DNA from 2 places in the Bradyrhizobium ferriligni genome. Region 2 is predicted to be linked to the other one. Evidence: predicted binding sites of a transcription regulator. Region 2 holds the regulator's gene; the other holds the start of a gene.
What was found. The regulator HrcA, encoded in region 2, represses chaperone genes, less so after heat shock. The targets are predictions, from matches to a motif close to GTTAGCACTCNCNNNNNGNGAGTGCTAAC.

Region 1 (15,346 bases), on a different contig from region 2:
GCCGGCGATCGGCCGCGATGCGGCCAGCGCGCTCACGGCGTCGGTGGCGAACAGCCCGCGTTGCGCGATCGGGCTGCATGTGACGCTGACCGCGCCGTTCCGGCCGCTGACGATGCATTTCCGCCCGCTCGACGGCGACATGTTCCTGCCCTTCCCACGGCTGCTGCGCGCCGGGCTGATGCACCGGCTCGACGCCGAACTGGTCCATGCCGAGGTGCTGGCGCAGCTCGACGCCTTCCATGATCTGTTCGGCCGCGCACCCGACTTCGTCGACGGTCATCAGCACGCGCAGCTGTTCCCGCAGGTGCGCGACGGCTTCCTGCGCGCCGTGAAGGAGCGCGCGCCCGATGCCTGGGTGCGTCAGTGCGGACGCGAAGGCCCGCTGGCGCGGCAGCTGGCGGCGCCGAAGGCGCTGGTGCTGAACGTGCTCAGCACGCAATTCCGGATCAAGGCACAGCGGGCGGGCCTGCGGTTCAATCCGGCCTTCGCCGGCGCCTATGATTTTACGCGCGGCATTGATTTCGCGGCGCTGATGCAGGGCTTCCTCGACGGCATGCCGGCGGACGGGCTTGTGATGTGCCATCCCGGTTTCGTCGACGAGACGCTGAAAAGCCTCGACCCGCTGACGACGCAGCGCGAGACCGAGCATGCCTATCTGGCAGGCGACGATTTCCCCGCGCTGCTGGCCCTGAATAAAGTTACACTGGCCTGAACCGGTCCCACCCCGCATCAAGTGCGGGGCAGGCTTCGCTCGAAAACGCTCTAAGGTTCACGAAAAGCCGCCGGTCGTATTGTCGCATACATAAATTTAATTCTGGCCCCCACTCCTTGCGCCACAAACCCAGTCCTACATCCCGGACGCACCGATTCGATCGGCGCAATGGAGAACGCCATGACACCGCAAGAACGCCAACTGATCGACGATCTCTTCGACCGGCTCGCCAAGCTGGAGAATGCCCCGCGCGACGGCGAGGCCATGTCCGCGATCGTGCAGGGCCTGCGCGGCGCGCCGAATGCGGTCTACGCGCTGGTGCAGACCGCGCTGGTTCAGGACGAGGCGCTGAAGCGCGCCCATGACCGGATCCAGGAACTCGAGGCTGCGGTCGGCCAGCAGCAGGGAGCCCAGCAGCAGGGCGGCGGTTTCCTCGATTCGATGCGCGATGCGATCTTCGGCGGACAGGGCCAGCAGCATGGTTCGGTGCCGCCGGTGCGGGCGCCCGACATGGGCGGCCGCGATCCGGGCGGCCGCCCGGTCTGGAACTCGGGCCAGGCGATGCAGCAGGCCGGCGGCGGCTATGGCCAGCCTTACGGCCAGCCCGCGCAACCCTACGGCCAGGGCTATGGCGGCCCGCAGCCGCCGGCCTTCGGCGGCGGCGCTCCCGGTGGCGGCGGCGGTTCGTTCCTCGGCACCGCAGCGGCGGCCGCGGCCGGCGTGGTCGGCGGCGGACTGTTGCTCTCCAGCATCCGTGGCATGATGGGTGGCGGCAGCCACCAGTCGATGGCCGATGCCGGCGGCCTCGGCGGCGGGTCGCGTCCTTGGGGCGGCGACCAGTCGTCGAGCGACTTGGCGCGTGACGCCGGGATCAACGATGTCGGCTCCAACCGCGACAGCGGCTCGCGCGCCGGCGCGTTTGACCAGGCGCAGGCCGACCGGGACAGTGACGATGATCAAGATGCCGACGACTTCGACAATGATGACGACGGCTTCGATGGCGGCGGCGACGGTGACGACAGCAACTACGCGTAAACGCGATCGCTGAAACGACAACGGCCGCTCCAATCGAGCGGCCGTTTTGATTCCGTCGTCCCGGCGAAAGCCGGGACCCATAACCACAACCGTGCGGGATTTGACACGGCTGGGGCTACAGCTTCTCTCAGTAACAACCGCCTGTGGTTATGGATCCCGGCTTTCGCCGGGACGACACCATGTTTGGGGTAGCTGCTTCAAAACCAACCTCACATCACGACGACCTTGGCCCCGACATTGACGCGGCCGTAGAGGTCGATGACGTCCTCGTTGCGCATCCGGATGCAGCCGGACGAGACGTTGGTGCCGATCGTCCAGGGCTCGTTGGAGCCGTGGATGCGGTAGAGCGAGGAGCCGAGATACATCGCGCGGGCGCCGAGCGGATTCTCCGGGCCGCCTTCCATGTGCCGCGGCAGGTCGGGACGGCGCGCCAGCATTTCCGGCGGTGGCGTCCAGGCCGGCCACTCCTTCTTCGCGGAGATCGTCTTCACGCCGGCCCAGGTGAAGCCGGGCCGGCCGACGCCGATGCCGTAGCGCAGCGCGCGGCCGTCGCCCTGCACCAGATAGAGAAACTTGTTCGGCGTATCGACGACGATGGTGCCGGCGCCTTCCTTGCCGGAATAGTCGACCAGCTGCTTTTCGTATCTCGGATCGAACGGACGCTGCGCCGGATCGCCCGCGGCCTCCTCCTGCTGCCGGAGCATCTGCTGCTGCGGATCCATCGGCGGCAGCTGACGGTTGCCGTAATAGCCGGGCTGCTGCTGATACATCGGCTGCGGCGAATAACCCTGCGACGACGGCGCATCGCCGAACAGGAATTCGATGAAGCCGCCGCCCATGTTGGAGCGCTGCGGCTGCACATAGGCGGTGCGCATCGGCGGCTGCGGAGCGCCGCCCTGATTGGCATAGATGACGGCGGGCCCGGCGGGCGCTGCCGCGTCGATCGCCATGGCGTGATGGGGAACGGCAATAAGAGAAGACGCGCCGGCGAGCAGCGCAAGCGTGGTTTTCCTGAACATCGACGTACTCTGTACTGGTTTCGTCGTGACGTGATGCGCGAGGGCGCCGACTTTGCGCCGTTGCACGTGGTCAATAGGCAATGAAAACCGCATCGGTTTGGTAAACAGATCGGCCGTTTCGATTCACCACGCCAGCAATGCAGCGCGGTTTTCCGTGACAGCGTTTATTTTGCGTGAACGGTGAAGCGACATGGTTAATCGCCGGTATCGCCGCGCTTGCGCGCTATCCGCGCAAACAGTTCCGGCGTGAACCTGACGTTAAATCCGCTCTGTCTAGAACGGACTTCAGTGAAGGGGCGGGAATGAAAATCATGTCAGTGAAGCGGAAGCGTTTTCGTGTCGAGCAGGCGATGGGCGAGGTTGTGATGCCGGAGCAGGATGTTTCCAGCGGCGCCGATCTCGGTCCGATGCATCGCGAGATCATGGCCGAGCTTCGCTCGATCCGCGCCCAGATGGCCGCAGCACCGGCACAGCGCACCGGCGACAGCGTCGATGCCGCGGTCGCCCGCGAAGTCGCCGAGACCCACGCGCTGCTCGAGACCTACCGTGCGCAGGTCGAACAGTGCGAGAAGCTCAAGGTCGAGCTCGACCTGATCCACGACGCGATCAGCCGCACCAAGCGCGAGATCGCCGTGCTGCACGGCAAGAGCTTCAACGGCGAGGAGATGGCCAAGGTCAATGGCGAGCTCGGCGCCGTGGTCGGCGGCACCGAACAGGCGACCCAGCAGATCCTCGAGGCGGTGGAGGCGATCGACCAGGCCGCGAGCGCGCTCGCGAACAACGTCACGCCCGACCAGCAGAAGCGGCTCAGCGAAGATATTCAGGAGCGCGTGGTCTCGATCTTCGAGGCCTGCAACTTCCAGGACCTCACCGGCCAGCGCATCAGCAAGGTGATGCAGACGATGAAGTTCATCGAACAGCACATCAACGAGATGATGAACATCTGGGGCGGCGTCGACGCGATCAAGACCCACGTCCCTGCGATCGTCGACACCCGCGAGGGCGATGCCCGCCTGCTCAACGGCCCGAAGCTCGACGGCGACGCCGGCCACGCCTCGCAGGACGACATCGACGCGATGTTCAACTGAGCTTTGTCTGATCAGACGAAAAACGCCGGCCCGAGGGCCGGCGTTTTTTGTTTGAAGCATGGCTCAGCACGGCGTCAAGCGGGTATCATCCGCAAGACCGCTCCGTGGCGTGCATGATCGTCACCTAATGTCTCATGCGAAGACTTGAGGGCCTTTGACATGGATCAAGCCTTGTCGAGGCGAGCGAGAACCGAGGCAGAGCCGCTCTCGACCGCATGCAGTTTGTGCCAATGCTGCAGTTGGAAATTGACTGGTAGATCCGGCGTCGCTGACGCATAATGTGCATGAGGGAAATTCGTCATGCGCATGCCGGGAGCCAACATTGGGTGCCGGTTGCATCGGACTTCCGGAGTGAATCCGGTCGCCCCCGAACGGGGATTTGTGCGTCCGCTCACCACGCAGTCACAATTCTGCAGCCGCTCGCTGCGCGCATCTCAAGAACTCAGGCTCGCTGTTCGCAGACGCTGCGTGAGCACCATACCGTCCTTGACGCCGTGACGGTCAGCGGCGGGCTCAATTCATTCGCGCGCATTGCGCCTTGTTGTCACTGATTGGGGTGGAGCCACTGGAGTACTCAACGCTGGAGATTGAACATGACGCAAAGAATTGTCAGAAGTACTGCAATTGCATTCTCGACTTTCGCCTGTGCGACACTGTTCTCCATCACCTGGTCTGAGCAGGGCGGCATTTCGGCTTCGGTCGAAAGCGCCCAGGCGCGTGTGGGCCGACCGCTGACGCCCGTGAGCGTCGCGGGCGTTGCGCGTCGTCAAACCCGGCGCGCCGCGTACGGATACGGGGTTGGCGCGGGTGTCGCCGCTACGGCAGCCGTCGCCGCAGCGGCCGCTACCGCGCCGGCCTATGCCGGCTGGGGCACAAACGATTGGACCAATTCGTATGCCGCCCAGACGGATCCCTACTTTGGCCGGCCCTACTATCCGGCACGAGCCTACCAAAGGATCAGTCCGTATTACGGATACGCCGGATGGACGGAGTACAAGGCAGCCAATGGCATCGGCTGCGAGCCTGGCACGATGACCAAGATGGCTGACGGCCGCATGTACGTCTGTCAGTGACGTCGGCGCCGGCGCAACGGCATCGCAGAGGGCGGCTCAACGAGCCGCCCTCTTTCATGATGAAGCAGATCGATCTCACGCTACGACAAGTCGCGCCCGGCCTTGATTTACGTCAAGGTCACCTATCCCTTGCCGCTGACGATAGCTTGCGCCGCATCCGAAGCGGCGCGATCACCTTTCGGTTCGCCTGCGATGAGGAGGATCACCATGCATCGGACGAACATTCCTTCGATCAAGTCCGTGACGGCTGCGGGAATTGCGACCAGCCTCATGTTGGGGTTTGCAGCTGTCGCTCTCACGCCAGCGCCGGCCAAGGCCGTGGTTTACTGCACGTATGTCGGTTACCCGCAGGGTTGCGTCGCGAGGGCGGGCGTCGTGCTCAGGCCTCGTCCGGTGGCGCGCGCCGCGGTCCGTCACAATGCGGGCGGCAATTTGAATGGCGGCGTCAATCGGGTTGGCGTGCGGCGATAAGACCGTCGTTTGCGGGTCTCCTTCCCTTCTCCCCTTGCGGGAGAAGGTGGCGCGGATGCAATCCGCGCCGGATGAGGGGTTGTCGCCGCCTACTCAAATCTCGAAAGGGTCACTCGCGGAGGGAGACCCCTCACCCGGATTGCATCTGACGATGCGATCCGACCTCTCCCACAAGGGGAGAGGTGCGCCCCGATGCGGCGCTATCTCATGCTGAAGTAGCTCGCCACTACGCCCTCGGGGCGCAGCGGACATAGACCATGTTGCCGTAGCGGACCCCGGCGTCCTTGTCGACGAAGCGGGTGATCATGACGCGGCCGTCGAACGAGACGATCTCGCGGTCCTGCTCGCCGGGCGTCGGTCCTGGCGGGCCGATATAGTTCTTGCCGCTCGGGGAACCTTTCAGCCGCAGTTCCTGCGGGGTGGCCTGGTCGGCCAGATGCATGATGACGCCGCCGTTCTGGCCGGCGCCGATCACGTAAGGCTGCTTGCACTGGCCGCGCGCGGCGGCCTCGGTGCGGGCGCGGTCAGCGGGATTCTGGAACGAGGCGAGACCCCAGCGGCCGACGATCTCGTCGGCGCGGATGCTTGCGGGCATTTCGGGGGCTACGCCCGGCTCGGCTGGCGCCGGCTCAGGGTTCGACGACAACGACGGCAGGCTCATGCTGCCGCACGCCCCCAAGAGTGTCGTCAGCGCCGAAACAGCCGCGAACCGTGCGACCAATCGCGCGTTGAGTGACCTGATCATATGCATCCCCCGACTATGTCCCGGCCGCACCCGTCCTGCAGCCAAGCGTAAAACTTAAGGCGGAGCAATGACGTCTGACAAAATTACGTCATCGCTACGATTTGGTTTCTGGTCCACCATCCTATATTGGCCTCACCAAGGCCTTAACCCGTTTGCTTGACAGAAACTGCGCCAAGCCATATTTCCCGGCCCACAATTAGCACTCTCGCACCACGATTGCTAAGAGCGCCGGGCGTCCTGCCCAGCGCCGACCGGCCGGCATCCAACGCCGGTCCCGATGAACCGGACCTGAAACCGAGCCTCCAAGAGGGAACGTCATGGCTAAATCCACCTTCCGCCCCCTGCACGACCGCGTCGTGGTCAAGCGTATCGATGCCGAGGAGAAGTCCAAGGGCGGCATCATCATTCCCGACTCGGCCAAGGAGAAGCCGTCCCAGGGCGAGATCGTCGCCGTCGGCCCGGGTGGCCGCGACGAGGCCGGCAAGCTGATCCCGATCGACCTCAAGGTCGGCGACCGCGTGCTGTTCGGAAAATGGTCGGGCACCGAGGTCAAGCTCGACAACCAGGAACTCCTGATCATGAAGGAGTCCGACATCATGGGCGTACTGGCGTAACGCCTTGGACTCCGAGGGCCGCCGCGCCCTCCGCTGTCATGCCCGGGCAGAAGCGCGTCTTCGCGCTAGATGACCCGGGCATCCATCAATCTTCTGAAGCGATGGATTGCCGGGTCAAGCCCGGCAATGACGAGAAAAACGAGCGACAAGCAATCCACAGACATTCCAGGAGTTCAAATCAATGGCTGCCAAGGACGTAAAATTCGCCGGAGAGGCCCGCGACCGCATGCTGCGCGGTGTCGACGTGCTCGCCAACGCCGTGAAGGTGACGCTCGGCCCGAAGGGCCGCAACGTCGTCATCGAGAAGAGCTTCGGCGCTCCCCGCATCACCAAGGACGGCGTCACCGTCGCCAAGGAGATCGAGCTCGACGACAAGTTCGAGAACATGGGTGCGCAGATGCTGCGCGAGGTCGCTTCCAAGACCAACGACACCGCCGGTGACGGCACCACCACCGCGACCGTACTGGCGCAGGCCATCGTCCGCGAGGGCGCCAAGTCGGTCGCCGCCGGCATGAACCCGATGGACCTGAAGCGCGGCATTGACACCGCGGTCGCGGCCGTGATCAAGGACATCGAGAAGCGCGCCAAGCCGGTCGCCTCCTCGTCCGAAGTCGCCCAGGTCGGCACCATCTCGGCCAATGGCGATGCCGCGATCGGCAAGATGATCGCGCAGGCGATGCAGAAGGTCGGCAACGAGGGCGTGATCACCGTCGAGGAGAACAAGTCGCTCGAGACCGAGGTCGACATCGTCGAGGGCATGAAGTTCGACCGCGGCTACCTCAGCCCCTACTTCATCACCAACGCCGAGAAGATGACCGCCGAGCTCGAGGATGCCTACATCCTGCTGCACGAGAAGAAGCTGTCCGGCCTGCAGTCCATGCTGCCGGTGCTGGAAGCCGTGGTGCAGTCGGGCCGTCCGCTCCTGATCCTCGCCGAGGACGTCGAGGGCGAGGCGCTGGCGACCCTGGTCGTCAACCGCCTGCGCGGCGGGCTCAAGGTCGCCGCCGTTAAGGCGCCGGGCTTCGGCGATCGCCGCAAGGCGATGCTGGAGGACATCGCGATCCTGACCGGCGGTCAGCTGATCTCCGACGACCTCGGCATGAAGCTCGAGAGCGTCACGATCAACATGCTCGGCCGCGCCGGCAAGATCGTGATCGACAAGGAAAACACCACGATCGTCAAGGGCGCCGGCAAGAAGAAGGACATCGACGCCCGCGTTGGCCAGATCAAGGCGCAGATCGAGGAGACCACCTCGGACTACGACCGTGAGAAGCTGCAGGAGCGCCTCGCCAAGCTCGCCGGCGGCGTTGCCGTCATCAAGGTCGGCGGTGCGACCGAGGTCGAGGTCAAGGAGAAGAAGGACCGTGTCGAGGACGCGCTGAACGCGACCCGCGCCGCGGTGCAGGAAGGCATCGTGCCGGGCGGCGGCGTCGCGCTGCTGCGCGCCAAGAAGGCGGTCGGCCGGCTCACCAACCCGAATGCCGACGTCCAGGCCGGCATCAACATCGTGCTCAAGGCGCTCGAAGCTCCGGTCCGCCAGATCTCGGAGAACGCCGGTGTCGAGGGCTCGATCGTGGTCGGCAAGATCCTCGAGAACAAGTCGGAGACCTTCGGCTTCGACGCCCAGACCGAGGACTATGTCGACATGGTCGACAAGGGCATCATCGACCCCGCCAAGGTGGTGCGCACCGCCTTGCAGGACGCCTCGTCCGTGGCCGGCCTGCTCGTGACCACCGAAGCCATGGTCGCCGAACTGCCGAAGGACGCGGCGCCGGCAATGCCGGGCGGCGGCGGCATGGGTGGAATGGGCGGCATGGGCGGCTTCTAAGCTTCCCACATCCCCATCGAGATCGAAGGCCGCCTCCGGGCGGCCTTCTTTTTTGCGATTTGATCACGATCAGGATGCAAGGATCATCGCATGTCCCGCGACGCCAAATCACTGACGTCAACGCTCGTGCTGTTCTACGCGATCGGCACGTTGCTCGCGGTCGGCGCCTATGCCCTGGACAGCATCGATGATCTTGCGGTCGTCTTGACGTTCTGGCTCAAGCAAACGCTGACGTTCGTCGTTCTCGGCGCGGGCTATGGGCTCTATTACGTCATTTCCGGTTCTGCCGGTCATCGTCCAAAAGCGCCGCTGCGATTTCTGGACATATCGTTTCTGGCCGCTGCTGCCACGCTTGGGGTTGGCATGCTGGTGCACAGCTGACCGATCCTTGACGCGACGGCCTGACAGTCCGTTACGCGACGCACACGCCCGGGATCGCCACCTTCTGGAACAAATGCGGCGAGGCCACCGCCGAGGCGGGATAGGCCGAGAGCTTGGCCCTGAACTCGGGGTTCATGAACGCGGCGCGGAAGGCGGCGGTGGATTCCCAGACCGCGTAGTTCAGATAGGCCGGGCTCTCGCCGATCGCGCGATGCAGCTGGGTCGAGATGAAGCCGGGCTGCCGCTTCATGATGGCGGCGTCGTCCTGCCAGGCCTTGAGAAACGTGTCCTCGTCGGCCGCATCGAGCGTGAAGAGGTTGACGAGCACGACGTTGGTGGCATCGACCGCGAGCTGGCGGTCGATCGGGAAAGCGGGGTCCAGGGGACGCATCTGCGGCATGGTTGGCTCCGTTCCATATGGTGTTATGATGTCATTTCGTTATGATGGATACATATAGAAATTGACATTATGATGTCAATACGTTTGTATGGTGACGAATGCCGAATGCAAAACGAACGCCGGCGGGCGAAGCGCTGAGCACCCTGATTCCCGACCTGTTCAGGCTCAACAGCCTGCTGTTCACATCAGGCGACCGGCTGGTGGCCGGGCTCGGGCTGACCAGCGCACGCTGGCAGATCCTCGGTGCCATCGTCGCCGCCGAGCGCCCGCAGCCGGTCGCATGGCTGGCGCGCGACCTCGGCGCCGCCAGACAGAACGTGCAGCGGATCGTCAACGATCTCGAGCGGGACGGGCTCGTCGCCTTCGAAACCAACCCGCATCACCGCCGCGCCCAGCTCGTCGTGCTGACCGCCAAGGGGCGGCAAAGCTTCGACGCGGCCATGCGCCTGCAGCTGCCCTGGGTGAACAGCCTCGCCGACGGGCTGTCGATGAAGGACCTCGAGACCGTCGGCCGCGTCGTGACGGTGCTGCGCGGCCGGCTGGAGAGCGGCCAGGAACCTGACGAACGCACATGACCGCGATCGCGGCGCGAGGCCGCCGTTAGGCGGCCTTCTTTTTTGGCCAATGACATAGAGGTTTGCTAGTTACGACGGAACCGATTCTGCCCTTCGAGGACTTATCGTATGCGCGCGCTCCCGCTCCTGCTGCTCGGTCTTGCCGTCGCCTCGGCGCCTGCTCTCGCCCAGATGAAGCTGCAATCGAAGGCGGCGCCCGCCAGTGGCCCCGAGACACGCTATTTCACCTCGATCGACGGCCTGATGGACGGCAATGCCGACGTCGTGCTGAAGGAAACCCGCCAGGGCAAGACCGTGACCGCGGCCGTGCTCGACGTCTGCTATCCCGCCGACAAGAGCTCCGACCGCAAGGACCGCTTCGTCGCCAACCTGACCGTCAGCGGCCAGACGCTTTCCGGCACCACCCAGAGCGTCGCCGACAAGCAGCCGGTCACCGTCAAGCTGAATCGCAAGCAGAGCGGCGACGGCTTTGAGTTCCGCGGCCAGATCACGATCGGCCAGACCGTGACCGAGGTCGCCTCGACCGACAATTCCGATCTCAGCGAGAAGGAATTCCAGGACAACCAGGCCACCGAGGACGGCATCACGCCGCAGCCGAAGGATTTCACCGACGTTTCGCCGGAATCGATCGGTGTGCGGGTGAAGCTCGATGCGGCGGCGGATTTCCTCAAGAGCCTGAAGGGCGAGGCCGTCGAAATCGGCACCTCCAGCCTCGCGGTGACCTGCGATGCGATGCGCTCCGGCGAGCAGACGATCAACCTCACCGTCGATCCCGAGCACGCCGGCGCGCTGCTCGCCAAGGCAAAATCGGCGCCCGGCGTGACCGCGGCCGGCTGGACCAGCGGCGTCGTCGAGATGGACCGCACCATCCGCTTTGCCGCCGCCGACTGGACCAGCGGCGACAAGATCAACAAGGATAAGCTGGCATCCGCGATTGCGGGCGTGCTGGCGAAGACGCTTGCCGCAAAGCCCGCCTCGGCGACGTGGAATGCGAACACCGGCAAGCTCAAGCTGGTGCTGAAGCGGCCCAGCACGATTTACCCGGCACTCGGCCTCACCCAGAATTACGAGGTCACTGCCCTGGTCTCGCCCGACAAGCCCGGAAGCTCTGACCGGCTGATACTGTGGGTCTCGAGCCCCACCGTCTCGACATCGGACGACAGCGCCGGCGCCAAGCTGAATCTGTCTGACGATTCCAACAACGACGAGGAAGGCAGCGAGACCAGGGACGACAACGGCGCGATCGAAGCGCTGATCAAGGAGTTCAAGGGCCAGCGCTGGGACGCCGACAAGTCGGTGTGGCGGTAAGCCGCCGCTCTCCTGATTCAGGCCGCCCGCGTCTTCATCGGCACGACGTTGTCGCGCACCGTCTTCGGGGTGGTGTCCGGACCGGACTGAAGCATGCCGTCGCTCCTGACGAACAATTCAGAACGAGGCTCGATCGCAGCGCGATCGAGTAGCGCCCGCAGCTCGGGACGAAGTCCGTCGCCGCGCAGCGCGGCGATCGCATCGAAGTTGCGCATGATGTTCTCCCGTGTGATCGCGAAGATGGTCTCGCGTTCGCGTTCCGCGAACCACCCGCTTCCCGATTCCGCGACGACGATCGAGAAGCGGTGCTAAGCGCCATATCGACACAGCGGAATCTTGCTTGCACGCCGACCGAGCGCCCGATCTGAAATCGGGTGGCACGACACACGCCTCCAAATGTTCACTGCGCGCATCGACAGAACGCCGGCCGCGATACCGGCAACGCGCAAATGGAGACGAAGAGATGTCAGAGGAAAACAAGGACGTCGTCGGCCGGTGGTTCAAGGAGTTCTGGGGCAACCCCTGGAATCCGCGCATCATCAACGAGCTCGCAACGGCAGACATTGTCGTGCATTACCCGATGCACGAACCGAAGAAGGGCCGCGCCGCGGTCATGAAGTTCATGACCGAATTTCGCGCAGCCTTTCCGGATCTCAATTTCTGGGGCGTCGGAGATCTCGTCGCGGAAGGCGATCTCGTCGTCGGCCGCTGGGAAGGCGGCGGCACGCACACGGGACCTGCGTTCAGCGACTTCCGGCTCGGCTCGCTGCCGGCGGCCTCCGGCCGCAAGATGACGTTCGCCGGCACCACCGTGCTGCGCGTGCAGGACGGACGGATCGCCGAGGAGCTCGGACAGGAAGATGCGATCACCGCCATGCTTCAGCTCGGCCTCATCCGCCTGCCCGAACACGAAGGCGCCGCGGCCCGGCTGGGCGGCGAACTGCCCGCCGGCTGGAACAACATGCCGGGATATCCGGAGGGGCCACGCTGAACACGGCCGGAGTGCATGGCTCCATCGACGATCGCATCATCACTACCCGAACGCGCTTGATGCGTGTTCGGGTAACGCAATCGATCGGTGCGGTGAACTTGAAGATCTCTAAGCCGTAAGCTTGCTGGAGGCATTCCAATGTTACTGCGCCGGCATCTGATCTCCCGATGCAATGCCGGCGCAGTCTCTCCGCGGCGCTCGGCGTCAAGAAGGGAAGATCAGGCACGTCGTCGTGCCGTGGGCCAGCAGCCGGCCCTGCTCGTCGGTGACCCTGCCTTCGGCGGTGCCGATGCGACGGCCGCAATTGAGCACCTGGCCCTCGGCCCTGATCGGGCCGGTGTCGGGCGTGATCGGACGCACCAGCGAGATCTTGAACTCGAGCGTGGTCTGGCTCGTGCCGGCATCGAGCGTCGACTGCACCGCAAGCCCCATGCAGCTGTCGAGCAGCGTCGCGGTGAGGCCGCCATGCACGGTGCCCGCCGGATTGAGATGCGCGTCGGTCGGCACCAGCGTGACGACGACGCGGCCGTGCTCGGCCTCGGCGACGTCATAACCAAGTGTCCGCGCGATGGTGTTGAGCGGCAATGCGCCGCTGGCGAGGCCCTGCACGAATGCGAGGCCGCTCATCTCAAGTTTCTGTTCCGCACTGACGGTGCCGTAGCTCTTGGCCATTACCGATCTCCATCGGGGTTCGTTGCATCGTGACGGCTGGCCGCTTGCGCCGCAGCGACGCGGCGGAGCGGCCGTAGAGTTTTGCGAATGCGGCATTCATGCGCCGCGCGCTCGAGAAGCCGGCGTGCTGCGCCACCAACGCAAGCGGCAGCTCGCTGCCGTCGATCAGGCGCTTGGCGCGCTGCACGCGCAGCGACAGCGCGACCTGGAGCGGCGAGGCATCGAGATGCTCGGCGAACAGACGCGACAGATGCCGCGCGCCGACGCCGAGCCGCCCCGCCAGCGCTTCGACATTGCCGCGGTCGAGCGCGCCCGCCTCGATCAGCGCCAAGGCGCGCTCGACGGTGGTCCTGGTGCCCTTCCACGCCGGGCAGAACGGCGCCGCCTCGGGACGGCAGCGCAGGCAGGGCCTGTAACCGGCGCGCTCGGCCGACGCGGCGCTGCCATAGAACCGTACATTGCGCGCGAGCGGCGTGCGCGCCCGGCAGACCGGGCGGCAATACACGCCGGTGGTCTTGACTGCCACGAACACGATGCCGTCCCAGGCCGGGTCGCGGCGCTGAAAGGCTGCATATTGTGCGGCGAAATCGAGCATGCGACCGCTATAGCCCCGCCCGCGCGCCGCGACGACCCGCTTTGCGGAGACGACGTCCGGAAACGACCGCTGCAGGCAGAAGAAACCCGTGCATCTACGGGGCCTGCGACCAAAAGACTTCGTGCTGCCGCAGTTCGGTCACCGAAAATTAAGGCTCGATTTAGTTTCGAGGATCATGCTTCGCGCCATCGAACACAGGTCACGTCATGCAAGACCGCGAGCCGATCAGCGCTGCGAGCATCTGGCCGACAGATGTGCCGGAGGGTCATTCGCCGGCACAGACGGCGGACCTCTGGGATGTCACCGGCGAGAATCACGACGCCGCCCTGCTGCTGCGGGAGCCGTTTGCCGACCGCATCGGCACCGCGCTGCTGGCGGCGACGGCACTGGCCGCGAGCTTCGTGCTGGGATGGACCGGCGGAGCCAACTGGCACGACCTTGCAGCTCCCGCCCCGGTGCCGATGGCCCAGAAGGAAGCGCCGGCCCCGCACATTGCGGAGGTGACGCCGAGCCGAAAGAACGAGGGCCCGCGCCGGGCCGCGTCCAACGCCGACCCCGTCGTCACCGGCAGCATTCCGAGGACCACGCCGGCCGGCCCGCGCCCGCTCGCCCTGGGCGCCGCGCCGACGACCTTGAATGCACAGGCCGCCGCATTGGGGCCGAAGCAGCCGCAGGCGGCGGCGCCGGAAACGCGGCCGAGCACGATCCCCGGATGGTCGGTGATCGAAGTCCGCGACGGCACCGCCGTGCTCGAGGGGCCCGAGGGCGTCAAGATGGCCGCGCGCGGCGACGTCGTCCCCGGCCTCGGACGGGTCGATTCCATCGTGCGCTGGGGCAACCGCTGGATCGTCGCCACCGCAAGCGGACTGATCGCAACGCCCTAAGCGTTTTGCCTTGACGCGTTTTCTTGACGCGAACCGGCGTCCATTTCGCTCGAAACGCTTTAGTTGCTGTTGATCACGAAACGCAGCGACTTGCTGCCGGTGAAGGTTACTTCGTCACCGTGCCGCCGCCAGCCCGTCATGTCGCCGAGCGCCGCCAGCAGATCCTTGTCCGCCTGCGCCCGCTCCGGCGTGCAGGTGCGATTCTCCATCGCGCCGGGAACGAAGACGATGGTGTTGCCGGCCACCGAAAACTGGCCCTTGCCGCCGTCGCACCACAGCTCGAGGATCACCTCGCCATTGTCGCCGACCTCGATCGAGGGAATCCGCTTGGAGCCCGGCATGCGCGCGGCATCGAGCGTCATCACGAAGCCGAACGGGAACTCGTCCTGGGCCCGCGCCGGACCCGCGCCGAGAGCCGCGGCAACCAGCGCCAACGCGGCGATGCCGCCGCTCAAACTTCGCCTCATCGAAATCATGCCAATCCTCGAAATGCGACGCGCAACTGCGGGCCCCTTCTATGGGAGCAGAACGCGATTGGCCAGATTGGCAACGCCGGAAAATGTGCTTGAAAAGCAAATCCCCGCGAGCTGTCCGCTCGCGGGGATTCCTGGTTCGACGGACGCGTCGCGGCGCTATTTCAGCACCAGCAACGTGAACGGATAGACATAGGCCTGCAGGGTCACGAACAGGCCGACCAGACACGCCAGCACGATCGAGTGCAGAAACACGTAGCGCAGGATCGAGCCCTCGTGGCCGTACCAGTTGGTCGCGGTCGAGGCGACCACGATCGATTGCGCGTCGATCATCTTGCCCATCACGCCGCCCGAGGAGTTCGCCGCCGCCATCAGGATCGGCGACAGGCCGAGCTGCTCGGAGGTGATCTTCTGCAGATTGCCGAACAGCACGTTCGATGCCGTATCCGATCCGGTCAGCGCCACGCCCAGCCAGCCGAGCA
Region 2 (15,346 bases):
TACCAGCCGGTCGGCATCAATGCGCTGATCACGCTGGCCGCCTTCGACCTGACCCGATCCAACGTCGTCACCTACGCCCCGCCGTCCTATTTCGCGGAGCAGACCGGCGAGGTCAGGTCGCGCGGCATCGAGCTCGAAGGCACCGCGACGCTTGTCGAGGGCGTCAATATCCGCGGCGGCTACGCCTATGTCGACGCGGTCGTCACCAAGGATCCCGTCAATGTCGGCAAGGCGCCGACCACGGTCCCGCTCAACCGCTTCTCGCTGTGGGGCGATTACACCGTTCAGGGAGGTCCGCTCGCCGGCGTCCAGTTCGGGGCCGGCGTCCGCTACGTCGGATCGACGTTCGGCGACGACGCCAACACCTTCAAGGTGCCGGCATCGACGGTCGTCGATGCGCTCGTCGCCTACACCAGGGACAATTATCGCCTCTCGCTCAACGTCACCAACCTCGCCGACACGCGTTACGTGGCAGCCTGCTACGGCAACACCAGCTGCTTCTACGCGGAGGGTCGCAAGGCGATCGCGAAGCTGACCTATCGCTGGTGATCACCCCGAACAACCTGCTGAAATGCCCATGAGACCAATCTTCGGACGACTGCATCGCTGGGCGGGTCTTCTCACCGCGGCCTTCCTGTTCTTCTCGGGCGTCACCGGCGCGATCATCTCGTGGGACCACGAGATCGACGATGTGCTCAACAGCCAGCTGTTCGAGGTGACGAGCTCCGGACCGGCGATCCCGTCGGTCGAGCTCGCAGGGCTGATCGAGCAGCGCGATCATCGTGCCCGCGTCGTCCACATGTTCATGACCGCGGAGAAAGGCGAGTCGCTGTGGTTCTTCGTGCTGCCGCGGATCGATCCGGCGACCGGCAAACGTTACACGCTCGACTACAACCAGGTCTTCCTGGATCCGAACACCGGCGCCGAGCTCGGACGCCGCTATTGGGGCGCGGTCTGGCCGGTGACCCGCGAAAACTTCGTCTCGTTCCTCTACAAGCTGCACTACACGATGCACATCCCCGAATTCTGGGGCAGCGATCGCTGGGGCATGCGCTTCCTCGGCGTCATCGCCGTGATCTGGACGATCGATTGCTTCGTCGGCTTTTACCTGACCCTGCCGTCGCGGCGGCGCGCAAGAGCGGAGCGGGCGTCGGCAATATCAGGCCCGTGCGGCAAGGGTTTCTGGACCCGCTGGGCGCCGGCCTGGAAGATCAAGACCTCAGGCAGCGCCTATCGAATCAATTTCGACATTCATCGCGCCTTCAGCCTGTGGACCTGGGCGTTGCTGTTCGTGATCGCGTTCACGGCATTCTCGCTGAACCTCTATTTCGAGGTGTTCTCGCCGTTGATGAAGACGGTGTCCAACTACACGCCGACACCCTACGAGCAGCGGCCATACCGTCATCTCGACGATCCGATCGAGCCAAGGATGACCTATGCGGAGATTGCCGCGCGGGCCGCGGCCGACGGCAGGGCGCGCGGCTGGACCACGCCGATCGGTTCGATCAATTATGGTCCGGCCCATGGCGTCTATGCGGTCGCATTCTTCGAGCCGGGCGACGAACATGGCGCCGCGGGCGTCGGGCCGGCGCAGCTTTACTACGACAGCGAGGACGGCCGTCCGCTCGGCGAGCGGCTGCCATGGGTCGGCACCGCGGCCGACGTGTTCGTGCAGATGCAGTTTCCGCTGCATTCCGGCCGGATCGCCGGCTTGCCCGGGCGCATCCTGATCTCGCTGATGGGATTGGTGGTTGCGGCGCTGTCGGCGACGGGTGTGGTGATCTGGTGGCGCAAGCGTCGTGCGCGGATTGGCGCGCGAGGTACGATGCGCACACGCCCCGAGAGCCGTCTTGCGCCGGCGGAATAGGCCGGACACCCAGTGGCTCCTTGCACCGGATGACAAATGCATTCGGGAGCGGCGGCGGCCGCTCCCGAGGCAGTCCGTCTTCGCAATCAGTCCGTCACAGGTTCATCTGCATCGGCTCCGGATAGTAGTGGAAGCCTTCGCCGACCTTGGCGACGTGGCCGTAGCCTGGCCAGGCGAAGTGATAGGACATCACGGCCGTCTTGTTCGCGGCCAGCATCTCCAGCAGCTTGACCCGCGAGTTCGCCGCCTGCTTCGGGTCGGTGTCGTAGGAGAACTCCATCCGCGGCCGCTCCAGCAGCAGCACCGCATGATGCGAGAGGTCGCCGAGGAACGCGAAGGATTTGCCGCCCGAGCTCACCATGAAGATGGTGTGGCCCACGGTGTGTCCGGGCGCTGCGATTGCCGTCACGCCGGGCAGGAATTCCTGGCCGTCCTTGAAGAACACGATGCGGTCGCGCACCGGCAGCAGGTTCTTGCGGGCATGCACGATGAAATCCTTCAACGGGCTGCCCATCTTGCCTTCGTCGGTCCAGAACTCGAGATCGCTCTGCGCGATGTAGTACTGCGCATTCGGGAACAACGGCTTGTCGTTGGCGCCGACGATGCCGCCGATATGATCGATATGCGCGTGCGACAGCACGACGGCGTCGATGTCCTCCGGCTTGATGCCGGCTTCCTGCATGCTCTTCTGCTGCCGCCCAGTGGTCTTGCCGAACAGTTGCGATGTGCCCATGCCGGTATCGAACAGGATCAGCTTGTCGCCGGTGTTGACGATCGGCGAATTCTGCTCGAGCACGACATTGTCGGGCGAGAGGAAGTTGTCGGAGAGCATCTTCTTCACCTCCTCCTTCGGCACACCGGTGAAGGTGCCGGAGGGATCGCCGAGCGGAAGCGGCCCGTCGGATACGACGGTCACTTCGGCTTCGCCGAGCATGAAGCGGTGCCAATAGGGTGTCTGCGTGCCGAGCTTCGGCGCGCGTGCCTGTGCGGTGCCCCCGAGCAGGGTGCTGGCGCCGAGACCGGCACCGAGCGCGAGCAAGGATCGTCGTGAGACATTGAGCGTCATAACGTCTTCCTCCACAATTTTTATGAGATTTTGCGTTGTTGCCCGCGCGTTGACCCGCCGCTTGACCTGACGCAGGCAAGAGAATGCTGCCCTCGCCCGCGCAAGCTGGCAAGTAGAATAAGGCGAACGCACGCGCGCCCGTACGCTGGCTAAATTTCAGCCAGCATGTGCAACGCAACAAGAGAGAAGGATTATTTCGCGGCGCGCTTCTTCTCGATGGTATCCCAGATCATCGCTGCGACGTCGGGGCCATTGAGCCGTTGGATTGCGCGGATGCCGGTCGGCGAGGTGACGTTGATCTCGGTCAGGTTGCCGTCGATCACGTCGAGGCCGACGAACATCAGACCAAGTTCGCGCAACGAGGGCCCAACGGTGGCGCAGATTTCGCGCTCGCGATCCGAGAGCTCGGTCGCCTTGGCCGCGCCGCCGCGCACCATGTTGGAGCGCAGATCGTCCGCTGCCGGCACGCGATTGACGGCGCCGGCGAACTCGCCATCCACCAGGATGATGCGCTTGTCGCCATGCTTCACCTCGGGGAGGAAGCGCTGGATCACCCAGGGCTCCTTGAAGGTGACCGAGAACATGTCGAACAGCGAGCCGAAATTCATGTCCTGCGGCATCACGCGGAAGACCGCGGCGCCGCCATGGCCGTGCAACGGCTTCATGACGACGGCGCCGTGCTGGTCGCGGAATGCGTTGATCTCGTCGAGATCGCGCGAGATCAGGGTCGGCGGCATCAGCTGCGGGAAATTCATCACGAACAGCTTTTCCGGCGCGTTGCGTACGCTGGCCGGGTTGTTGACGACCAGCGTCTTCGGATGGATGCGCTCGAGCAAATGGGTCGACGTGATGTAGGCGAGGTCGAACGGCGGATCCTGCCGCAGCAGCACGACGTCGAAGCCGTTGAGCGGCTCGCGCTTCGGCTCGCCCAGCGTGAAGTGATCGCCGACCTCGTCGCGCACGGTGAGAGGTTGCACCGGCGCCACCAGCTCCTCGCCGCGCAGCGACAGCTTGTCGGGCGTGTAGTAGGAAATGCCGTGGCCGCGCTTTTGCGCCTCGAGCAGCAGCGCAAACGTCGAATCGCCGCGGATATTGATGCGCGCGATGGGATCCATCTGGACGGCGATCTTCAATTTCATAAGCGTGTCCCGCGAGGTCTTGAGGTTAATTAGGGCTGGCGTCGAATGCCGCTAACAGATGGCGCGGCAGGCTCTTCGGCGCAATCAGCACGGCGTCGAATCTGAGATCAAATTCGGCATGTTCGGGATGCGCCATCAGCCAGGCCTGGGCGGCATTGATGATGCGCAGCTGCTGCCGTGGCGTCACCGCATAGGCGGCGTCGTCGAGGCTGGCACGGGCCTTGACCTCGACGAAGGCCAGCAAGTTGCGCCGGCGCACCACCAGGTCGATCTCGCCGAAGGGGGTACGGAAGCGTCGTGCCAGGATGCGATAGCCCTTGGCGATCAGAAGGGCTGCGGCGCGGCTCTCGGCCGAGATGCCGGTCCGGAACGCCGCGACGCGCTCCGGCGAGGCGCTGTCAGTCTTCGCCATTTCCGTCCCCGGTGGTCTTCGCAAGCTCGAGGGCGCGGGCATAGACCTCGCGGCGCGGTCGGCCCGACAGCTCGACCGCATGGGCGACCGCATCCTTGACGCTGCCGCGGGCGAGCTGCGCCCGCAGCAGATCGTCAAGTTTATCCTGGTCCATCACCCCGGCATCATCGGCCGGCGGTCCGATGACCAGCACGAACTCGCCGCGTGTTTCCAGCGCGTCCGCGCTTGCCGCCAGCTCGGCGACCGGCGCGCGCGTGATCTGCTCGTGCAGCTTGGTCAGCTCGCGGCAGATCGCGGCATCGCGGCCGGCCATGATCGCAGCGAGATCGCGCAGCGTGTCCTGTACGCGATTGCCCGATTCGAACATCACGAGCGTCGAATCGACCCTCGCCAGCTCGTTGAGCCGTGCCCGGCGCGCGTGCTCCTTCGCGGGCAAAAATCCCTCGAAGAAAAACCGGTCGGTCGGCAGGGCCGCGACCGACAGCGCCGTCAGCACCGACGATGGCCCCGGCACCGCGATGACGGCATGCCCGGCGGCGCAGACGTCGCGCACCAGCTTGAAGCCGGGATCGGAGATCAGCGGCGTGCCGGCATCCGAGACCAGCGCGATCGCGGCGCCCTGCGCCAGCCGCTCCAGAATTTTGGGACGGGCCTGGACCGCGTTGTGCTCGTGGTAGAGCGCGAGCTCGGCGGCGATCGCGTAACGCTCGGTCAGCCGGCGGGTGATCCTTGTGTCCTCGCAGGCGATGACGTCGACACCGGCCAGCGTCTCCAGCGCGCGCAGGGTGATGTCGGCGAGATTTCCGATTGGGGTCGCGACCAGATGGAGCCCGGGTGCGGCCCTTGGCGCGGCCAATTGCTGGCCGCCGATCGAAAAGGTTCTGGCCGCAGCGCCTGTCGTGGCATCCGAATGGTGGAGGGAACTGGCTTTTGCGCGCATAATGCCAATCTAGAGCGTTTTCGAGCGAAGTGGGTACCGGTTCGCGTGAAGAAAACGCGTCAAACCGAGAATCTGGAGCCCCGTTCCGATTCAATCGGAACGGGATAAGCTCTAGAGGGATGGCGGCGCTAGCGCCATATCTGCAAACGGCGGTGACGGAACGCTGCCTGAGGGGGGGGAATGGAGGCCGCGGCAAGGGCGCCGCGGGGCCATAATCCTTTTGTTTTAGTTAACTATTCGCCGAGAATATGCCTGAATCCACCCGCCTCATCAGAGCTGGATGGAGTCCTGGCTGATCACGGTCGGCCAAGAGAAGAGAGACGATGGAAGGCCCGCATCACCGCAAGTCCCCGCCGTCGGGCACCACCCGGCGGACCGCGCTCGGCCTCCTCGTGGGCGCGCCGCTGCTGACGGCCTGTTCCGGCGTGCAGCAAAGCTTGAGCCAGTTTTCCAGCCCGCTCGGCGGCAACCAGGAAGGCGGTCCTGCCGGCCCGCAGCAGCAGCCGCAGGCGGTCGGCACCGGGCAGGTCAAGATCGGGCTGATCCTCCCGCTATCGGCTTCCGGCAATGCCGGGCTTGCCGCCCAGTCGATGCGGAACGCGGCCGAAATGGCGCTGGCGGAATTTCAGAACCCGAACATCCAGCTCCTGATCAAGGACGATGGCGGCAGCCCGCAGGGCGCGTCGCAGGGTGCCCAGCAGGCACTGTCCGAAGGCGCCGAGATCATTCTGGGACCGCTGTTCGCGGGCTCGGTGCCGGCCGTCGCGCAACTGACGCGGCCGCGCGGAACCTCGGTGATCGCGTTCTCCACCGATTCGAGCGTGGCCGGGCGCGGCGTCTATCTGCTCAGCTTCCTGCCGGAATCCGACATCAATCGCATCATCGACTACTCGGCGGGGATCGGAAAGCGCTCGTTCGCCGCGATGGTGCCGGACAATGCCTATGGCAACGTGGTCGAGGCCGCGTTCAAGCAGGCGGTCGGCCGCAAGAACGGCCGCGTCGTCGCATTCGAGAAATATGGCGCCGATCGCGCGACGCCGGCGCGAACCGTGGCGCAGGCGCTCGGCCAGGCCGACGCGCTGCTGATCGCCGACGATGGTGATTCGGTCGTCGCGACCGCCGATGCCTTGACCGCGGCGGGCGCCAATCTGCGCAACATCCAGCTGCTCGGCACCGGGCTGTGGGACAATCCGCGGGTGTTCGCGAGCCCCGTCTTGCAGGGCGGCCTCTACGCCGCGCCTGATCCGTCCGGCTTCCGCAGCTTCGCCGGCCGCTACCGCAGCAAATATGGCGGCGAGCCGGTGCGCACCGCGACGCTTGCCTATGATGCGGTGGCGCTGATGGCGGCGCTCGCGCGCACGCAAGGGGCGCAGCGCTTTGCGCCGGAGACGCTGACCAATCCATCCGGATTCGCCGGTATCGACGGTCTGTTCCGCTTCCGCTCCGACGGCACCAATGAGCGCGGCCTTGCGGTCATGAAGGTGGCCTCGGGCGGCGCTACTGCGGTTGCAGGTTCGCCGAAGAGTTTTGGGGCTTAATTTTCGTCAGGCGGCGGCCTGAAATCGCGCTAAAGCACCCGCCAGCTACTGTGCATGGGGTTGTTTTCGATATTTTGGCGCCGTGCAGCTAGGCCGCGAGATCCGCGACGACGGCGTCGAGCACCGGGAATCCCGACTTCGTGACGCGCAGCCGTCCGTCGGCATCGACGGCGATCGCGCCTTCCTCGCGCAGCATCGCGATCCGGTGCGGGTCGAGCTGGCGGCCGGAGAGCTTCGCATAGCGCTTGGGATCGATGCCCTCGGCGAGCCGCAGCCCCATCAGCAGAAACTCGTCGGCGCGTTCTTCGCTGTTGAGGCTGTCATCGCTGACGACGCCGTGGCCGCGCTCCTCGACATTCAACAGCCAGGCCTCGGGGCGCCGCTCGGTCGCGGTCGCGTGCCTGACGCCGTCGATGTCGAGCCTTCCATGTGCGCCGGGGCCGATGCCGGCATATTCCTCACCGCGCCAGTAGACGAGGTTGTGCTTGCACTCGGCGCCGGCACGGGCGTGATTGGAGATCTCGTAGGCTGGCAATCCCTCGCGGGCGCAGACCTCCTGCGTCACGTCGTAGAGCGCGCGCGCGGTCGCTTCATCCGGCGTCTGCAATTTGCCGGCGGCATGCAGCCCGAAGAACGGCGTGCCTTCCTCGATCGTGAGCTGATAGAGCGACAGATGCTCGGCCGCTTCCGAGATCGCCTGCTTCAGTTCATCGGCCCACATCCGCGGCGTCTGGTCGGGACGGGCATAGATCAGATCGAACGAGTAGCGGTCGAATGCGCTTCGCGCGATCGCGACCGCGTCGAGCGCCTCGCGCGCGGTGTGCAGGCGGCCCAGTGCCTTCAGCGAAGCATCATCCAGCGCCTGCACGCCGAGCGAGACGCGGTTGACGCCGGCTGCGCGATAGCCGCGAAAGCGCGTCGCCTCGACGCTGGTCGGATTGGCCTCGAGCGTGACCTCGACATCGCGCGAGACCTGCCAGTGCTTGCCGATGGCATCGAGCACGGCACCGACGGTCTGCGGCTGCATCAAGGAAGGCGTGCCGCCGCCGAGGAAGATCGAGGACACCTGCCGCCCCGGCACGCGCGTGGCCGTCGTCTCGATCTCGCGGGCGAACGCGCGCACGAAGCGCTCCTCGTCGACGGGCGCATGCCGCACGTGGCTGTTGAAATCACAATACGGGCATTTCGACAGGCAGAACGGCCAGTGCACGTAGACGCCGAAGGCTTCTCGGTCAGCGTGGCTCAAGGCAGATCTCCGCGAGCTTCACGAAGGCGCGGGCGCGATGCGACAGGCCGAGCCCGAGCGGCGGCAGGCCGTGCTTCTCGATGCTGGTCATCTCGCCGAAGGTCCGTGTGTAGCCGTCGGGCAGGAACGCCGGATCATAGCCGAATCCGGCGGTGCCGCGCGGCGGCCAGACCAGGGTTCCATCGACGCGGGCCTCGACCTCCTCGAGATGATCGTCCGGCCAGGCCACGCACAACGCCGATACGAAGTGCGCCTTGCGCCGGTCCGGTGCGGTGGCGCCGCGTTCCTGCAGCAGCCGTTCGATCCGCGTCATCGCCGCCATGAAGTCCTTGCCCTCGCCGGCCCAACGCGCCGAGTAGATCCCGGGCGCGCCGTCGAGCGCGTCGACCACGATGCCGGAATCGTCGGCGAAGGCGGGCAGTCCGGTCGCCTTCGCTGCCGCGATCGCCTTGATCGCCGCGTTGGCACGAAAACTGTCGCCGGTCTCCTCGGGCTCGGCGAGGTCAAGCTCGCCGGCCGACACCACCTCCACGCCGTGCGGCGCCAGCAGTTCCCGCATCTCGGCAAGCTTGCCGGGATTATGGGTGGCGATGACGAGCCTTCCGGTGATTCGGCGGTGCATGACCAATCTGACTACGCCACCGCGATCTTTTGCAAGTCGACCAGACGCGCGACACCTTTGCGCGCCAGCGCCATCAGCGCCAGGAACTCGCCTTCCGAGAACGGCGTCTTCTCGGCGGTGCCCTGCACCTCGATGATCCGGCCGTCACCGGTCATGACGAAATTGGCGTCGGTGTCGGCTTCGGAATCCTCGGCATAGTCGAGATCGAGCACCGGCGTGCCCTGGTAGATGCCGCAGGAGATCGCCGCCACGTTGTCGCGCAACACATTGGTCTTCAGCATGTTGCGGGTCTTCATCCAGTTGATGCAGTCGGCCAGCGCCACCCAGGCACCGGTGATCGAGGCGGTGCGGGTGCCGCCGTCGGCCTGGATGACGTCGCAATCGACCGTGATCTGGCGCTCGCCGAGCGCCTCGAGATCGACGGCCGCGCGCAGCGAGCGGCCGATCAGCCGCTGGATCTCGACCGTCCGGCCGCCCTGCTTGCCGGCCGAGGCCTCGCGGCGGGTGCGTTCCAGGGTGGCACGCGGCAGCATGCCGTATTCGGCGGTGACCCAGCCGCGGCCCTGGCCCTTCAGCCACGGCGGCAACCGCTCTTCCAGCGTGGCGGTCACCAGCACATGGGTGTCGCCGAACTTCACCATGCAGGAACCCTCGGCATATTTGACGACGCCGCGTTCCAGCGACACGGGACGCAGTTCATCGGGTGCACGGCGGCTTGGCCGCATGAAATCCTCCAGAAATCCGAGAAAATTGGCTGGCCGTGCTTGTAGGAGGGGGAAGGGGCAGCGGCAAGGGTTTTCGGCCCCGGTATGGTCCGGTACCACGGGGCCGAATGCATGCTTGTCATCGGCCTCCCGGATCGACAAATTATGCAGTAATTGTGAGGGACTGGAGTGTGACTCACCACGATCCGATTGGCCTGATCGCGCCGCATGCCGGGCTCGCCCAGCTCAACGAGCGTTCGCGCGACATTTTTCGTCAAATCGTCGAAAGCTATCTTGCGACCGGCGAGCCGGTCGGTTCGCGCAACATTTCGCGCCTGATCGCATTACCGCTGTCACCGGCCTCGGTCCGCAATGTGATGTCGGATCTCGAGCAGCTCGGTCTGATCTATGCGCCGCATACATCCGCCGGACGGTTACCGACCGAACTCGGGCTGCGCTTCTTCGTCGATGCGCTGATGCAGGTCGGTGACCTCACCGAGGCCGAGCGTCAATCGATCCAGACCCAGCTTGCTGCCGTCGGCCGCGCGCAATCCGTCGAGGCCGCGCTTGGCGAAGCCCTGACGCGGCTGTCGGGGCTGACCCGTGCCGCGGCGGTGGTGTTGACGCAAAAGTCGAATGCGCGGCTGAAGCACATCGAGTTCGTGCGGCTGGAGCCGGAGAAGGCGCTGGTCGTGCTGGTCGGCGAAGACGGCCAGGTCGAAAACCGCGTGCTGGCGCTGCCGCCGGGTGTTCCATCCTCGGCCCTGACCGAAGCGACCAACTTCCTCAACGCGCGGATCCGCGGCCGGACGCTGGCTGAAGCGCGGCTCGAGCTCGAGACGGCATTGACGCAAAACCGCGCCGAGCTCGATCAGCTCACGCAAAAGGTGGTCGCGGCGGGCATCGCGAGCTGGTCCGGCGGCGAGAACGAGGACCGCCAGCTGATCGTGCGCGGTCACGCCAATCTGCTCGAGGACCTGCATGCGCTCGACGATCTCGAGCGCATCAAGTCGCTGTTCGACGATCTCGAAACCAAGCGCGGCGTGATCGATCTGCTCGGCCGCGCCGAACGCGGCGAGGGCGTGCGGATCTTCATCGGCTCGGAGAACAAGCTGTTCTCGCTGTCGGGTTCCTCGACCATCATCGCGCCCTACGGCGACGCCCAGGGGCGGATCGTGGGCGTCCTCGGCGTGATTGGACCGACGCGGCTGAACTATGCGCGGGTGATACCGACGGTGGACTATGCCGCTCGCATCGTCAGCAAGATGCTCGGCGGCTGACCGGAGGGCGATTTCGCTTTCATTTGACGGGTTTTCTTCACCCAAGCCGGAGATGCCAGTTCCCGAAACCGGTATGTTGCGCTTGATTTTCGCCGCCCAAAGCACGATATCCCGGCAAGCAATCCCCAAGATTTGAACCGACGCGAGTTTTCGAGAAGGCAAGCCATGACCGATCCGAACCGGGCCAATGACAACACCGAGAATTCGGCGCCGACGGGTGAGCCCGTGGTCTCGAAGCCCTACATCATGCCTGACGAGCCCGAGGCCGGATCGGCGGAGGCGCTGGCCAAGGAACTCGCCGAGGCGCGCGACCGGACACTGCGCACGCTGGCCGAGATGGAGAATCTCCGCCAGCGCACCCGCCGCGAGGTCGCCGACGCCAAGACCTACGGCATCACCGGCTTTGCTCGCGACGTGCTCGATATCGCCGACAACCTGCAGCGCGCGCTCGATGCGGTGCCGGCCGAGACCAAGGAAGCCGCCGATCCCGGCCTGAAGGCGCTGATCGAAGGCGTCGAGCTGACCGAACGTTCGCTGCTCAACGCGCTGGAGAAGAACGGCGTCAAGAAGTTCGACCCGATCGGCGAGAAGTTCGATCCGAACTTCCAGCAGGCGATGTTCGAGGTGCCTGATCCGTCGGTGCCGTCGGGCACCGTGGTGCAGGTCGTGCAGGCCGGTTACATGATCGGCGAGCGCATCCTGCGTCCGGCACTGGTCGGCGTCTCCAAGGGCGGCGCCAAGGCCGTCCCGACGGCCGACATCACCGCCTGATCCGTCCAACCCCGGCTGCCCGTTTGTGAGCTCGCGGATTGCGCGGGCTCACGGTCGCGGCTTCTCGTGTGCCTTCGGCCAATAGGTGCCGAAGCTCCAGAGATTTCCTTCCGGATCGCGGCAGGCGAAGTCGCGGCTGCCATAGTCGGTGTCTCGCAGTTCCATCTCCATCTTTGCGCCGCTGGCCTTGACCTTCGCGTGCAGCGCGTCGGGATCGTCGACGGCGATATAGATCGAGTCCGTGCGGCGGTTGTCGAGGTCGCCGACCAGCCTGCCATATGCGTCGTCGCGGCTCTGGCCCAGCATCAGCATCGAGGAACCATAGGCGAGCTCGGCGTGATGGATCACGCCGCCATCGCGGTAGACGACGTGTTCGGTGAACCCAAGCACCGTCGTGAGCCAATTGGTCATCGCCTCGGCGTCCTTGCAGCGCAGGGTCGGATAGATGCGGGGCGGTTCGATGTCGTGCGTCATGGTCGCTCACCTCCTTGGCTGACGGCGCCATCCTGCACGAGGCAACGTGGCGTCGGCTTGAAGGTTTGTTACCAGTCCGCCAGCCCATCGTCGGCGTGAACCAGCCGGCGGTCGGTCAGCGCCTGGCGGCGCGCCCAGGCGGTTGGCGGTTCGCCCGCGAACTCGACGAACTCGCGGGCGAGATGGGCCTGGTCGGCATAGCCGCTTTCCGCCGCGATCCCCGCCCAGCCAAGCGCGGCGCCGCTTTGTGCCAGCCGGCTCGCCCGGTGAAACCGCATCATGCGCGCCAGCGATTTGGGGGCGAGGCCGAGCTCGGACCGAAACCGGCCGGCCAGATGCTTGCGGCTCCAGCCGATCTCGTCGGCCAGTGCCGTGATGCTGACAGCACCGGCCGAACGCGCCAGTTTTCGATAGGCGAACGCGACTTCGGGAGACGGCGTGTGGCCGGCGCGGCGCAGCACGAACGCCTCGATCAGGTCGAAGCGGCGCTGCCAGCACGCCACGGCGCCGAGCTGCTCGCGCAGACGACGGCCATCACGGCCGAGCACATCGCCGATATCGACCATGCGCCCGACGAGGTCGGTCACGGCGCCGCCGAAGAAGCTGTAGGCGCCGAGCGGGGTGAAATCGACCTGCACGCAGGCAGCGTGGCCGTCGGACTCGATGTAGACAGGCCCGGCATGCAGGCCGGCGGCGAAGCTGAGCTGACGATCGGCCGCACCGGGCTCGCGCGACAGCGCGATCAGGAACGGCGAGCCGAAACTGATGATCAGCGGGACGATCAGCGGCGCGGTCTGCCGTTGCGCGAACCGGCCCGTCGCGGTCTCGCGATAACCGGTGATCCGGACGATCAGGCCCGCCAGGCGCGGCGATGGCAGGCGCTGCGCGAGATCGAATGCAAGGGGTGACGCAGACGCGGCCATGCGGATCTCGCGAGGCTGCGTCTTACGCGATATCCGTGGACTGGATGCGCTTGACGCCGGCCTTGGCCATGTCGTCCCATGCCTTGGCGAGCGATCCCTGGGTGTCGATGCCGCGACAGGCGTCTTCCACCACATAGGTCTCGAAGCCGGCCTTGCGCGCATCGAGCGCGGTCCATGCCACGCAGAAATCGGTGGCGAGCCCGGCCACGAAAACCCGCTCGACGTTGCGCGCCTTCAGATAGGCGGCGAGCCCGGTGGTGGTCTTGCCGTCGGCCTCGGTGAAGGCGGAGTAGCTGTCGACGTCCTTGTGAAAACCCTTGCGGATGATCAGCTCGGCCTGCGGGATCGCGAGTTCCTTCGACAGCGAAGCGCCATCGGTGCCCTGGACGCAGTGGTCGGGCCACAGCACCTGCTTGCCATAGGCAAGGTCGACGGTCTCGAACGGCTTCTTGCCGGAATGGGTCGAGGCAAAGGAGATGTGTCCGGGCGTGTGCCAGTCCTGCGTCATCACGACATTGGCGAAGCTCTTGGCGATCCGGTTGATCACCGGCACCACCTGCTCGCCGTCCTTCACCGCGAGGCTGCCGCCGGGCAGGAAGCAGTTCTGGACGTCGATCACGAGCAGCGCGGAGCCGTCGTCGGGCTTGATGGCAGCCGCCCAGAGATGTTTTGGAACCAGCGCCGCAAGCGCCAGCGTACCGAGCCCTGCAACGACCTGTCGTCGATCCAACATCGCGCCCTCCTCGCTTTGGTAGCCGCGCGAGGAGGCTAGTTCCGTTCGTGGAGCTGCGAAAGGCCGATTTTTCGGCGGGCCTGTCAGCCGCGCGGCTGGATGCCGTCGCGCACCGCGCGGAAGCGCGGGAAGGCCTTCTCCCAATCGGTACGCGGGGAGCTGCCGATGATGCGCATCGATGTTTGCGCGCCGAACCGCAGCCACTGCACGATGGTCACCGGGGTGTTGTCCTTGCCGCTGACGGCGTCGATGCGCGTCTCGAAGCCGGGCTGGCCGTCGATCCGGATCGGTTCGGACATGGTGATCCGCCCGTCGCGTACGCCTGGGATCGTGGTGGCGATCTGCTGGGCGAAGCGACCGCGATCATCTGGTGTGGCCGGGGCCGAGCCGATGATGCCAAGCAGCATGAAGGGCTTGGTCTCAAGGCCCTTGTCGTCGCCGTCGGCCATCAGCAGCGCCGCGCCCGGCGCCAGCATGCGGACATTCTTGAAGCTGCTGAGCTCGGTGACCTTGAACGGCATCATGCCGAGCTGTTCGTCGACCGGCACCTCGCTGCGGATCTGGGCGGTGGCGAACATCTGCCGCACGGCATCGTCGGTGTAGATCTTGCTCGCGTTCTCCGGCACCTGCACCGCGACATAGCCGGAGAAGGTCGGTCCCGGCAGGATCATGGAATAGCGCCGCACATTGGTGGTGCCGTCGCGCGCGCTCTCCACGGTGTAATAGGCAAGGCCGGCCGGCGTCTCGAGGCTCTCCGGTTTGATGTTTCCGCTACCGGCCGGGTTGGCCTTGAAGGCGCTCACGACCTCGTTGTAGGCGTCCGCGGGTAGATCGGCGATCAAGACCTTCACGCCCTGGTCCTCGGTCTCGAAGCCGATGAACGACTTGGCGCGGTTGAGGCCCACCAGCGGCTTCATCCCGACATGCGCGCCCGGCGGAAACACCACGTCGGCGGCAAAGCCACGACAGGTGGCAGCAAGCAGCAAGGCAACCGCAACGAGAAGTCGAAAAGGCGTCATGGGGGATCTACCGGTTTTGCTTGGTGGCCGCGCAACGGGGCCGGTGCAGGGCTGGATGGCCTCTTTCAGTCGGACCGCTTTTAGCGGTTTTGATGACCCTGCAACAGGCCGCCAAAGCCCCGCTCCGGGCCTGCAGGCCCGATTCCATGGGCTTTTCGTCCCGATTGGCTGGCACTTCCCGGTTTCCCGACGTTTCCGACGATCGGCCGCCAGCGGCCAAACAGCGCGCCCTCGGCCTGTGCGCAGCTCTCGCATACGACGTTTGTGAGTGTTCACTCAACAGCGCCGACGTCGTGTAGCGGATGTTCGCGGTCGACGTCGGGCCGCATCATTGCCGATTTGTTAACTTGGATCGGGCTTGAACCGGCGCCGCAGTCGGGCTGACACAATCTTTCAAACGTCAGTCTTTTCAGGCCTCAACGTTGCGTCCAGTCCTTGCGGGCAGGACCCTCTCTCCTATATCAGGCTCACCGTCGCAATATCGCGAGTATGTGAACGTCTGGGGGTTCGGTACGGAGCGCCGTCAGGGCCCAACCAACCTGCCGTAGCAAAGAGGATATGAAAACCATGGGTAAGGTCATTGGGATCGACCTCGGCACCACGAATTCGTGC

Region 1: a site for HrcA is predicted at 6,339-6,367, ahead of AC1VNY_RS31760 (co-chaperone GroES). Genes of this name have one in related genera too.

The regions. Positions count from the first base shown of each region.
Region 1 is NZ_JBXEJO010000066.1:15,341-30,686, forward strand. Features, by position in the region: gene AC1VNY_RS31720 (ChbG/HpnK family deacetylase) at 1-712, shown strand, start outside; gene AC1VNY_RS31725 (DUF2076 domain-containing protein) at 893-1,747, shown strand; gene AC1VNY_RS31730 (L,D-transpeptidase) at 1,957-2,766, opposite strand; gene AC1VNY_RS31735 (protein phosphatase CheZ) at 3,078-3,854, shown strand; gene AC1VNY_RS31740 (hypothetical protein) at 4,448-4,927, shown strand; gene AC1VNY_RS31745 (hypothetical protein) at 5,050-5,199, opposite strand; gene AC1VNY_RS31750 (hypothetical protein) at 5,135-5,398, shown strand; gene AC1VNY_RS31755 (hypothetical protein) at 5,625-6,143, opposite strand; gene AC1VNY_RS31760 (co-chaperone GroES) at 6,461-6,757, shown strand; gene groL (chaperonin GroEL) at 6,939-8,585, shown strand; gene AC1VNY_RS31770 (hypothetical protein) at 8,676-8,966, shown strand; gene AC1VNY_RS31775 (antibiotic biosynthesis monooxygenase family protein) at 8,998-9,366, opposite strand; gene AC1VNY_RS31780 (MarR family winged helix-turn-helix transcriptional regulator) at 9,465-9,941, shown strand; gene AC1VNY_RS31785 (hypothetical protein) at 10,050-11,249, shown strand; gene AC1VNY_RS31790 (hypothetical protein) at 11,267-11,464, opposite strand; gene AC1VNY_RS31795 (ester cyclase) at 11,713-12,240, shown strand; gene AC1VNY_RS31800 (PaaI family thioesterase) at 12,445-12,912, opposite strand; gene AC1VNY_RS31805 (bifunctional transcriptional activator/DNA repair enzyme AdaA) at 12,869-13,507, opposite strand; gene AC1VNY_RS31810 (hypothetical protein) at 13,714-14,391, shown strand; gene AC1VNY_RS31815 (META domain-containing protein) at 14,451-14,867, opposite strand; gene AC1VNY_RS31820 (L-lactate permease) at 15,024-15,346, opposite strand, start outside.
Region 2 is NZ_JBXEJO010000017.1:31,180-46,525, reverse strand. Features, by position in the region: gene AC1VNY_RS12420 (TonB-dependent siderophore receptor) at 1-549, shown strand, start outside; gene fsrB (siderophore utilization protein FsrB) at 578-1,867, shown strand; gene AC1VNY_RS12410 (MBL fold metallo-hydrolase) at 1,962-2,933, opposite strand; gene gshB (glutathione synthase) at 3,125-4,072, opposite strand; gene AC1VNY_RS12400 (YraN family protein) at 4,098-4,484, opposite strand; gene rsmI (16S rRNA (cytidine(1402)-2'-O)-methyltransferase) at 4,471-5,424, opposite strand; gene AC1VNY_RS12390 (penicillin-binding protein activator) at 5,748-6,962, shown strand; gene hemW (radical SAM family heme chaperone HemW) at 7,051-8,208, opposite strand; gene rdgB (RdgB/HAM1 family non-canonical purine NTP pyrophosphatase) at 8,195-8,830, opposite strand; gene rph (ribonuclease PH) at 8,842-9,555, opposite strand; gene hrcA (heat-inducible transcriptional repressor HrcA) at 9,726-10,814, shown strand; gene grpE (nucleotide exchange factor GrpE) at 10,980-11,585, shown strand; gene AC1VNY_RS12360 (VOC family protein) at 11,634-12,059, opposite strand; gene AC1VNY_RS12355 (helix-turn-helix domain-containing protein) at 12,128-12,982, opposite strand; gene pncA (bifunctional nicotinamidase/pyrazinamidase) at 13,005-13,715, opposite strand; gene AC1VNY_RS12345 (hypothetical protein) at 13,799-14,734, opposite strand; gene dnaK (molecular chaperone DnaK) at 15,302-15,346, shown strand, end outside.